4 regions of the Dichotomicrobium thermohalophilum genome follow, and region 1 is predicted to be linked to each of the others. Evidence: predicted binding sites of a transcription regulator. Region 1 holds the regulator's gene; each other region holds the start of a gene.
The links. Region 1 encodes PhoB, which activates phosphate uptake and scavenging genes when phosphate is short. Its sites were predicted from a motif close to TGTCATNNANCTGTCAT; they were not measured.
Positions count from the first base shown of each region.

Region 1 (2,194 bases):
TGCGGTCATCGGCAAGGTGCACCGGCTCGGGCTTTCCGGGCGCGCGGCAGAATCGCGGTTCCGCGCCGCTCGCATCAAGATGCGCCCGCGCAACCAGAAGCCGCGCGGCGGCTCCGGCGCGGCATTCCCGGTGCAGGGGAACGCGGCGCTGAAGGCGGAGCCTGGCGTGGCGCAGGCTTGGCCGGCGCCGGCCCGGCGGCCGAATCTTCGCCCGGTGGAGCAGCCGGAGTCCGAGGCGGGTCCGGTCGTTGGCCTGCTGGAGCTGCGAGAGAGCAGTTGCCGCTGGCCAATTGGCGATCCAGACCAGCCGGGTTTCGGATTCTGCGGCTGCCAGAAGGCGGAAGACGGTCCTTACTGCGAGCGCCATGCGGCGATGGCGTTCCAGCCGGCGGCGCGTCGTCGCCCGACGGAGAAAGAGGCGGCGTAAGGGGCGGGGCAAGGCGCCGCGCCGGGTCCCTCCCGGCGCGCGCCACCCTCACGCGCCGGTTCCGGTCTTTTTCGGGAGCTTCTCGCCAAACGCGTAGCCGGCACCGCGCACCGTGCGGATCGGGTCCTGATCGCGTCCGCGGTTCAATGCCTTGCGCAGCCGGCCGATATGCACATCCACTGTCCGCTCGTCGACGAACACGTCTCGCCCCCACACCCCGTCGAGCAATTGGGTGCGCGTGAATACGCGCCCCGGGCTTTCCATCATGAATTCCAGCAGGCGGTATTCGGTCGGGCCGATGCGCAACTCGCGCCCGCCGCGGAACACCCGATGCGCATCGCGGTCCATCACGATATCGCCGACTTCCAGCGTGTCCTGGAGCCGGCTCGGGCTGGTGCGCCGGAGGATCGCGCGCACGCGCGCCAAAAGTTCGGGCAGCGAAAACGGCTTCACGACGTAATCGTCCGCGCCGGTGGTCAGCCCCCGGATGCGGTCGGTTTCCTCGCCGCGGGCCGTCAGCATGATGATCGGGATGTTGCGTCCTTCGCGGCCTGTGCGCAGACGCCGGCACAACTCCAGCCCCGAAAGCCCCGGCAGCATCCAGTCGAGGACGATCAGGTCGGGCGTATCCTCCTCGACCGAAACCTCGGCATCCTCGCCGCGCGAGACGACCGTAACGTTGAAGCCCTCCGCCTCCAGATTGTAGCGGAGCAGCATGGCCAAGGGCTCTTCGTCCTCGACGACCAGAACCTTAGCTGACATTCCGCTCTGCCCCGGATACTACTCTAGCCGTTATCGTCGGAGTCTCCCGTCGCCTCAGCCGGCGACAGCAGGCTCGTGGTGTCGCTCTTCGGGCGGCCCTCGACCAGCGTCTCGCCGGTGATCATGAAAAAGGTCATCTCCGCGATGTTGGTGACGTGGTCCCCGATGCGCTCGATGTTCTTCGCGCCGAACAGCAGATGCGTGGACAACGTGATGCTGCGCGGATCTTCCATCATGTAGGTGAGCAGCTCGCGGAAGAGCGAGTTGTACATCGCATCGATTTCATAATCGTCCATCCAGACGCGCTTTGTCTTTTCAGCATCGCGCGTCGCATAGGCGTCGAGCACATCCTTGAGCTGCTGAAGGGCCTGCAGGCCCATATGCTTCAGGCCAAGCATCGCGCGCTTGGGCTGGGGCTCGCCGGCGATGGCGAGTGTACGCTTGGAGATGTTCTTGCCCAGATCGCCGATACGCTCTAGGTCGCCGGCGATGCGGATGGCGGTGATGATCTGGCGCAGGTCGAGCGCGACCGGCTGACGCCGTGCGATCATCAGTACCGCAAGCTCTTCGATTTCTTTTTCGAGCTGGTCGATGTTCTTGTCCCGAGAGATCACGTCCTCGGCCAGCTCCGGGGCGTTTTTCTCAAGCGCCTCAATCGCCTCACTAAGCAGTTGCTCGCACAGTCCTCCCATATGGGCAATCTTGGCATCAAGCGATTTAAGCTCTTGTTCGTAGGAGCTTACGGTATGCTGTTCCATGGGTCTGTGCTGCTCCTGTTATACTGAATGCCGCGTGGCTCAGGAATTTAGCCGAAGCGCCCGGTGATGTAATCCTGCGTGCGTTCATCTTTCGGATTGGTGAAAATCTGGTTGGTCTCACCTTCCTCCACCAGATAGCCGAGATGGAAGAACGCAGTCCGCTGAGATACGCGCGCGGCTTGTTGCATCGAGTGCGTCACTATGACGATGCAATAATTGCGGCGCAATTCGTCGATCAGTTCCTCGA
Region 1 is NZ_QXDF01000002.1:49,057-51,250, forward strand. Features, by position in the region: gene BXY53_RS10225 (GcrA family cell cycle regulator) at 1-427, shown strand, start outside; gene phoB (phosphate regulon transcriptional regulator PhoB) at 476-1,189, opposite strand; gene phoU (phosphate signaling complex protein PhoU) at 1,213-1,947, opposite strand; gene pstB (phosphate ABC transporter ATP-binding protein PstB) at 1,995-2,194, opposite strand, start outside.

Region 2 (2,194 bases), on a different contig from region 1:
GCGTACTTGGCGAAATGCTCATAGGTGCGCACCACGCCGTTCACCTGCGGGTGCCAGGCGTCGGTCGCCACAAGGAGTCGCATCGGCTGCTGCGTGTGGATATTCACGGCGGACCTGTCCGGTTTTGCCGAGTTGTCAGGCGGCTTTGGTGATGTCTTGCGGCTCCGCGGGCCGCCGCTGCTGCCCGGATACGTCCATCCAACGTATCATTTCAAGCCTGCCGTCCATGGTCTCGCCCACGGCGGTGCCGCTCTCGACCCAGTCGCCGGTATTGACGTAGAGGATGTCCTCGAACTGGCGCATCGCCGGGTGGTGGATGTGGCCACAGATGACACCATCGGCGTTCTGTCGGCGCGCCTCGCCGATCAGCGCGTTCTCGAAGTCGCCGATGTAGTTCACCGCCTTCTTGACCTTGTGCTTCAGGTAGCCCGAGAGCGACCAGTAGGACAGGCCGAAGCCGCGGCGCACCTTGTTGAAGGCCGTGTTCACGCCCAACGCCGTGACGTAAGCCCAGTCGCCCAGCAGCGCCAGCCATTTGACGTAGCGTATCACCACGTCGAATTCATCCCCGTGCATGACGAGAAAGCGCCGGCCGTCGGCGGTCTCGTGGATGTCATTGAGCTTGAACTCGACCCCGCCGAACTGCTGCCCGCAATAGGAGCGGAGGGCCTCGTCGTGGTTGCCGGGGATGAAGATCAGCTGCGAACCTTTGCGCACCTTCCGCAGCAGCTTCTGGATGACGTCATTATGCGCCTGCGGCCAATGCGGCACGCGCTTGATCCGCCAGAAATCGACGACATCACCTACCAGATAAATCGTGTCGGCGTCGAACTTGCGCAGGAAATCCAGTAGCGCCTCGGCCTGGCAAGCCTTGGTGCCGAGATGGATGTCGGACAGGAAAAGCGTCCGGTAATGTTTTGTTGGCTCCGCTGTCAGGGCTCGCTCCCGCACCTCAATTGATCCCGTTAACGCGTGAATGAAACCGATTCATGTTTCAGCCATGTGACAGCGCCTGTCCGTGTACTCGGCTGAGACCTTTTGTGCCGTTTCGTCCCAAAATCGCCGCAAGGCCGGGCCAGCGTCATCTCCGGTTGATCGGCGCCGCAAGCGCAAGTACGGCGCGCGGCGCAAGTGATGTTAATACGTGTCCTAGCACAATCCAGATGATCCGGCGATATCAAAGCATACGCGTGAACATCCTGCCGATTGCGGCCGCTTTCGCGCTGCTGACAACGTCCGCGACGAGCGCGCGGGCCGGCGAAATCTGCATCCGCTGCACCGCCCCCGAACAGACCTATCGCTGCGCCGTGGTCGGCAACGAGGTGCCAGCCGATTTGCGGCGCCGGGGCTTCTATTGTGCCTCGCGCATCGCGAAGGACGAGGGCCACGATACATGTGCGGCTGTGCGCAAGGAAACGCAATGCCAGGGCGTTCAGCGCAGCTATGTTTATGATCCGCACGCCGCGGTCCCCGGGCCGCTGGCGGATGAATCGCAGGCCGGGACAGAAGACGAAGCTGAGCGGACAGAGGACGATGACGGCCCGCCGAAAACGGTCGTCGATCTGACCCGCGAGACCGCCCGACAGACCGAAGAGAGCCTTGAGGAGGCTGCCGATCAGACCGTGGAGACCACGCGCGGCGTCGGCGAGCGCGTGCGTGACGCAGCCGGGACAGCGGCCACTGCCGTCGAAGAAGCGACCCGGACAACCATCAGATGCATCGGGTCCTTGTTTGATGATTGCTGACATGATGCGTCCGGCACTGCGCCGCGGCCTAAGAGCATTGATCGCGGCAGTTGCGGGCGCCGGGCTGCTGGCCCTAAGCGGCTGCGGGGCAACGCTTGAGAATCAGCCGCTCAACGAGGTCCTGCGCACCGAAGTGGCGCGGACCAAGTCCGCCAATACCGGGATGTCCGACACTCTGATCGGCCTGAGTTTTTCAGGCGGCGGTACCCGCGCGGCGGCGTTTTCCTTCGGCGTGCTCAAGGAGCTTCAGCGCACGCGCGTGGTGAACGGCAGCCGGGACGTGACCCTCGCGGGCGAGATCGACTTCCTGTCCTCGGTCTCCGGCGGCTCGGTGACGGCGGCGGCGTTCGCGCTGCACCGGGAGAAGACGCTGCGGGATTTCCGCGAGAAGTTCCTGCTGGTGAACGTTGAAGCGTCGCTGCGCACCTCGCTCTCGCTGGCGAATGTCC
Region 2 is NZ_QXDF01000001.1:1,574,015-1,576,208, forward strand. Features, by position in the region: gene BXY53_RS07230 (glycosyltransferase family 4 protein) at 1-83, opposite strand, end outside; gene BXY53_RS07235 (UDP-2,3-diacylglucosamine diphosphatase) at 136-951, opposite strand; gene BXY53_RS07240 (hypothetical protein) at 1,164-1,745, shown strand; gene BXY53_RS07245 (patatin-like phospholipase family protein) at 1,747-2,194, shown strand, end outside.
Region 2: the regulator PhoB is predicted to act here: its motif matches at 992-1,008, upstream of BXY53_RS07235 (UDP-2,3-diacylglucosamine diphosphatase).

Region 3 (2,194 bases), on a different contig from region 1:
AGCAGGTCGTTACCGCGGTCGGCGGCGTTCTCCAGCGCCTCGGCAGCGCTCTGGTTGCCGGCCCACAGGTCTTCCAGCTCCTCGTTAATGATGTCGCGGATCTGGACGAAGTTGCCGAAGCGCAGTCCGCGCGAATTCGCGGTCGGCTCGTTCAACGACAGCTGCTTGATGGCGGTGTCGGTGCCAGGCTCTTCCTTGTAGAAGCCCTGTTCCTTGCTCAATTCGTAAGCGGCCGTTGTGATCGGCACATAGCCAGAAGACTGGTGCCAGTCAGCCTGCACCTCGGGCCGCGACATGTAGTCGAAGAACTCAGCCACGCCCTGGTACTCGCTGTCGTCGTGGCCTTCGAGCACCCATAGCGTCGCGCCGCCGATGATTGAGTTCTGCGGCTCTTCAGCGGCCTCGGTGTTTAGCGGCAGCATCGTCTGGCCGAACGCAAACTCCGCCTGGTCCTTGATCGAGGCGTAGTAGGCCGAGGAGTTCATCCACATCGCGCACTCACCACTGGTGAACAGCGACAGCGAGTCGCCGCGGCGGCCGCCATATTCGAACGTGCCGTCCTCAGTGCTGTCGGCGATGCGCTGCAGCAGGTTCGTCAGGCTTTCCGACTCGTCGATGACCAACTCGGTGTCGAGCCCAGCAAAGCCGTTCTGCTTCGTGCCAATCGGCTCGTTGTGCCAAGCCAGATAGTTCTCGATCATCACCCACGACTGCCAGCCGAAGGAGAAAGCGCAGTCGTGGCCGATTTGCTGCAGGGCCTCGCCGGCGGCGAACATCTCGTCCCAGGTGCTCGGCACCTCTTCGATCCCGGCCTGTTCCAGCAGGTCGGCATTGTACCACAGCACCGGGGTGGAGCTGTTGAACGGCAGCGACAGCAGCTCTCCCTCAGGCGTGGAGTAGTAGGAGCGTACGGCAGGGAGATAGGCGTCGGCGTTCCAGTCGATGTCAGCGTCTTCCATGAGCGCGTGAACCGGCTTCACGGCGCCTTCGGCGGCCATCATGGTGGCGGTGCCCACCTCGAAGACCTGCACGATGTGGGGCTGTTCGCCAGCGCGGAAGGCGGCGATCGCAGCGGTCATGGTCTCGGTGTAATTACCCTTGTAGATCGGCACCACCTTAAACTCATCCTGGGACTCGTTGAAGCCGGTGGCGATTTCCTCAACCTTCTCGCCGAGGGCACCGCCCATGGCGTGCCAGAACTGGATTTCGGTCTGCGCGGCGACGGGGCTGGCGCCCAGCGCCATCAGCGCGGCGATGGCCGTCGCGGAAAAGGTCTGTTTCATGAATGGTCTCCTCCGGGTCGTCGCGGAAAAGGTCTGTTTCATGAATGGACTCCTCCGGGTGGATCGGTATGAGGAGCCTAGGGAGTCGCGTGACTGAGTAGCGCCGCTCCAGCTATGTTTCAAATGAAGGTTTGATGACATAAACTATAACAAGATGTTATGCAGAAAGTGTTGGAGAGAAAGCATGGACGACCGCGCCGACCTGGGCGCCGAGGTGCGCCTGCGCCAGCTTGAGGCGTTCCAGGCGGTGGCCCAGACCGGAAGCTACACGCGCGCTGCCGGGCTCCTGAGGATTTCGCAGCCTGCGGTGAGCCGACTTGTGAATTCGCTGGCATAGGCAACGGGGCTGAAGCTATTCAACCGCGCCGCCGGCGTGGCCGAGCCGACGCCCGAGGCACGGTTGCTTCTGACCGAGGCGGGCCGCGTCCTTGACACGGTGGCGAGGTTCGAGCAGCTCCACCGCGACATCCTCGAACAGCGCGCCGGGCAGTTGCGCATTGCCTGCCGGGGTTCGCGACGACGCATCTGCCCGGGGTATTGGCCAGTTTTTTCAAGTCGCAGCCGCAGGTGCAGGTCACGCTGGAACCCGACCGGCCCGAGCGTATCCTGGACTGGATTATCGCGGAGAAATGCGACGTTGGCCTGACCGCGGACTTCCCCGGCCACCCTGCAGTGCATGCGCGGCGTATCCCGGTGCGCACGGTCTGCATCCTGCCGCCCGGCCACCCGCTGGCCGCGCAGGACGAGATCGTGCCTACCGACCTGCGCCATGAGCGCGTGATCCACACCAAGGCCGACGACCCCTTCTTCCAGTCGGTGCAGACCGCGTTCCAGCAATTTGGCGTGACACTCGCGACCGGGATGGAAACGCGCCAGTTCGGCGCCGCCTGCCGGCTGGTGGCCGAGGGGTT
Region 3 is NZ_QXDF01000001.1:952,189-954,382, forward strand. Features, by position in the region: gene ugpB (sn-glycerol-3-phosphate ABC transporter substrate-binding protein UgpB) at 1-1,283, opposite strand, end outside; gene BXY53_RS14220 (helix-turn-helix domain-containing protein) at 1,468-1,620, shown strand; gene BXY53_RS14225 (LysR substrate-binding domain-containing protein) at 1,785-2,194, shown strand, end outside.
Region 3: the regulator PhoB is predicted to act here: its motif matches at 1,407-1,423, upstream of ugpB (sn-glycerol-3-phosphate ABC transporter substrate-binding protein UgpB).

Region 4 (2,194 bases), on a different contig from region 1:
TCCATGGCGTCGGCCGCGAGCATGCACATCTCCGCATCCGCCGCGACGTTGTCCGTCCCGACCGTATCGGCGTCGAACTGCATGAACTGGCGGAAGCGCCCCGGCCCCGGCTTCTCGTTGCGCCAGACCGGCCCGAGCTGATACCGCCGGAACGGCTTGGGCAGCGCGTCGTAATTCTGCGCGACATAGCGCGCCAGCGGCGCCGTCAGGTCATAGCGCAGGCTGAGCCACTGCTCGTCTTCATCCTGAAACGAGAACACGCCCTCGTTCGGCCGGTCCTGATCCGGCAGGAACTTGCCCAGCGCGTCTGTGTATTCAAAGGCCGGCGTGTCCAGCGGCTCGAAGCCATAGCGCTCGTAAACGGCGCGGATTTTCTCCGTCATTTCTGCGACGGCGCGCAGCTCCGCAGCCTCGACATCCCGCATACCCTTCGGCAGGCGGGCCTTCGGGCGCAGCGCCTTCTTGGTCTTTTTGCTCATCCCTGAAGAACGAAAATATGGCCTCTGTTGCGCTCCTTCTAGCCCATCAGTGCCCAGGCGGCAACACGCGCAGGCAGCAGAAACAAAAAGCGCCGTGGAAGGCAGCGGCCCTCCCGGCGCTCGGTCTGCGCTTTGCCTCTCAGCGCGATTTTACGGTCTGCGTGACATCCGCATTAAGCCGCCGAGTTCTGGCTCATTCGCAGGCGCTCCATCTGGTCCTTGATACGCAGCTTTTCGCGCTTGAGCGCCGCGACCTTCAAATCGTCATGAGCGGCGTGCGCCAGTTCGGCTGCGATCTGTTTCTCGAGCTCGCGATGCTTGCTCGCCAGACCTTCCAGATGCGCTTCCAGAGCCATACCAGCCTCCATGGTTGCATTGCGAAATATTTCGCGAAACGTGCTGAGTATGACAGATAAATGACACGGTGTCCAACGCATGCGCGTCCGGATGGCATTGAATGCAACTTCAGGTTGATAGAGCGTTGCGCCTTGTTTGAGCGTGCCCGATCAACGCAGTGAAGGGAGACAGCGGGGGGAACCGCTGCCTCCCCGGTCCTATCGAGAGGGATGCTCGATAGCCACCAATGAAAAATGCGCTTCGCGCGTTTCCGTCAAGCAACTCACAAGGGCATCGCCGCCGCGCCGGCTTGCCTTCACGCGCTTGAATGGCGATACTTGCGGCGTTCCGGCGGCGGCGTGAGCGAGAGTAACGATGCACGGCAGCAAGGAGGAGCCTGATCTGCGGCAGCGCCTGAGTGAGCTGCAGCGTGAACATCGCCAGCTCGATGCCCGGATTGCCGAGATGGAAAACGCCGCAGCCGTCAATCAGATCGAAATAACGCGGATGAAGAAGCGCAAGCTCTGGCTCAAGGATGAGATCGCACGGATCGAGGACCAGATTTTTCCCGACATCATTGCCTGAAGACGTGTTTGCGGAACCTGTGGAAACTTCGGCCGCGTCTTGCACGCCGGGCTACCGGTCCTATACTTCCGCCTTTTCAATCCGGTTTGGGCCAGTCAACCGCCGCACCGCGAACTGGACGAGGACGTGAGCCAAGCTATCGTCGGCATAATCATGGGCAGCCAGTCGGATTGGGCCACCATGCGCGCGGCCGCCAATCTGCTGGACCAGTTCGCTGTTCCCTATGAGACCCGCATCGTGTCGGCCCATCGCACGCCGAACCGGCTTTATGATTATGCCCAGTCCGCTCGTGATCGTGGGCTGAAGGTTATCATCGCGGGTGCCGGCGGCGCAGCCCATCTGCCGGGTATGACGGCGGCCATGACGCCTCTCCCTGTGCTCGGCGTGCCCGTGAAAAGCGCGGCGCTGTCCGGGCAGGACAGCCTGCTTTCGATCGTGCAGATGCCCGCAGGCGTTGCGGTGGGAACGCTGGCGATCGGTGAGGCCGGCGCGACCAATGCCGGCCTGCTCGCCGTGCAGATCCTGGCAGTGGAGGATGGGGAACTAGCCGCAAAGCTGGACGAATGGCGCGCCCAGCGCAGCGCCGATGTCGCGCAAACACCGACGGACGATGACTGAAGCGCTCCAACCCGGCAGTGTGATCGGCATTCTTGGCGGGGGCCAGCTTGGCAAGATGCTGGCGCAAGCCGCGGCGAAGCTGGGCTTCCGCGCGCATGTGTTCGCGCCGGACGACGACGCGCCAGCCGCGCATGTCGCCGCGCATTACGTCAAGGCGGCTTACGAAGATGCCGAGG
Region 4 is NZ_QXDF01000001.1:1,808,406-1,810,599, forward strand. Features, by position in the region: gene hisS (histidine--tRNA ligase) at 1-479, opposite strand, end outside; gene BXY53_RS08375 (YdcH family protein) at 653-835, opposite strand; gene BXY53_RS08380 (YdcH family protein) at 1,191-1,400, shown strand; gene purE (5-(carboxyamino)imidazole ribonucleotide mutase) at 1,554-2,018, shown strand; gene BXY53_RS08390 (5-(carboxyamino)imidazole ribonucleotide synthase) at 2,011-2,194, shown strand, end outside.
Region 4: the regulator PhoB is predicted to act here: its motif matches at 885-901, upstream of BXY53_RS08375 (YdcH family protein).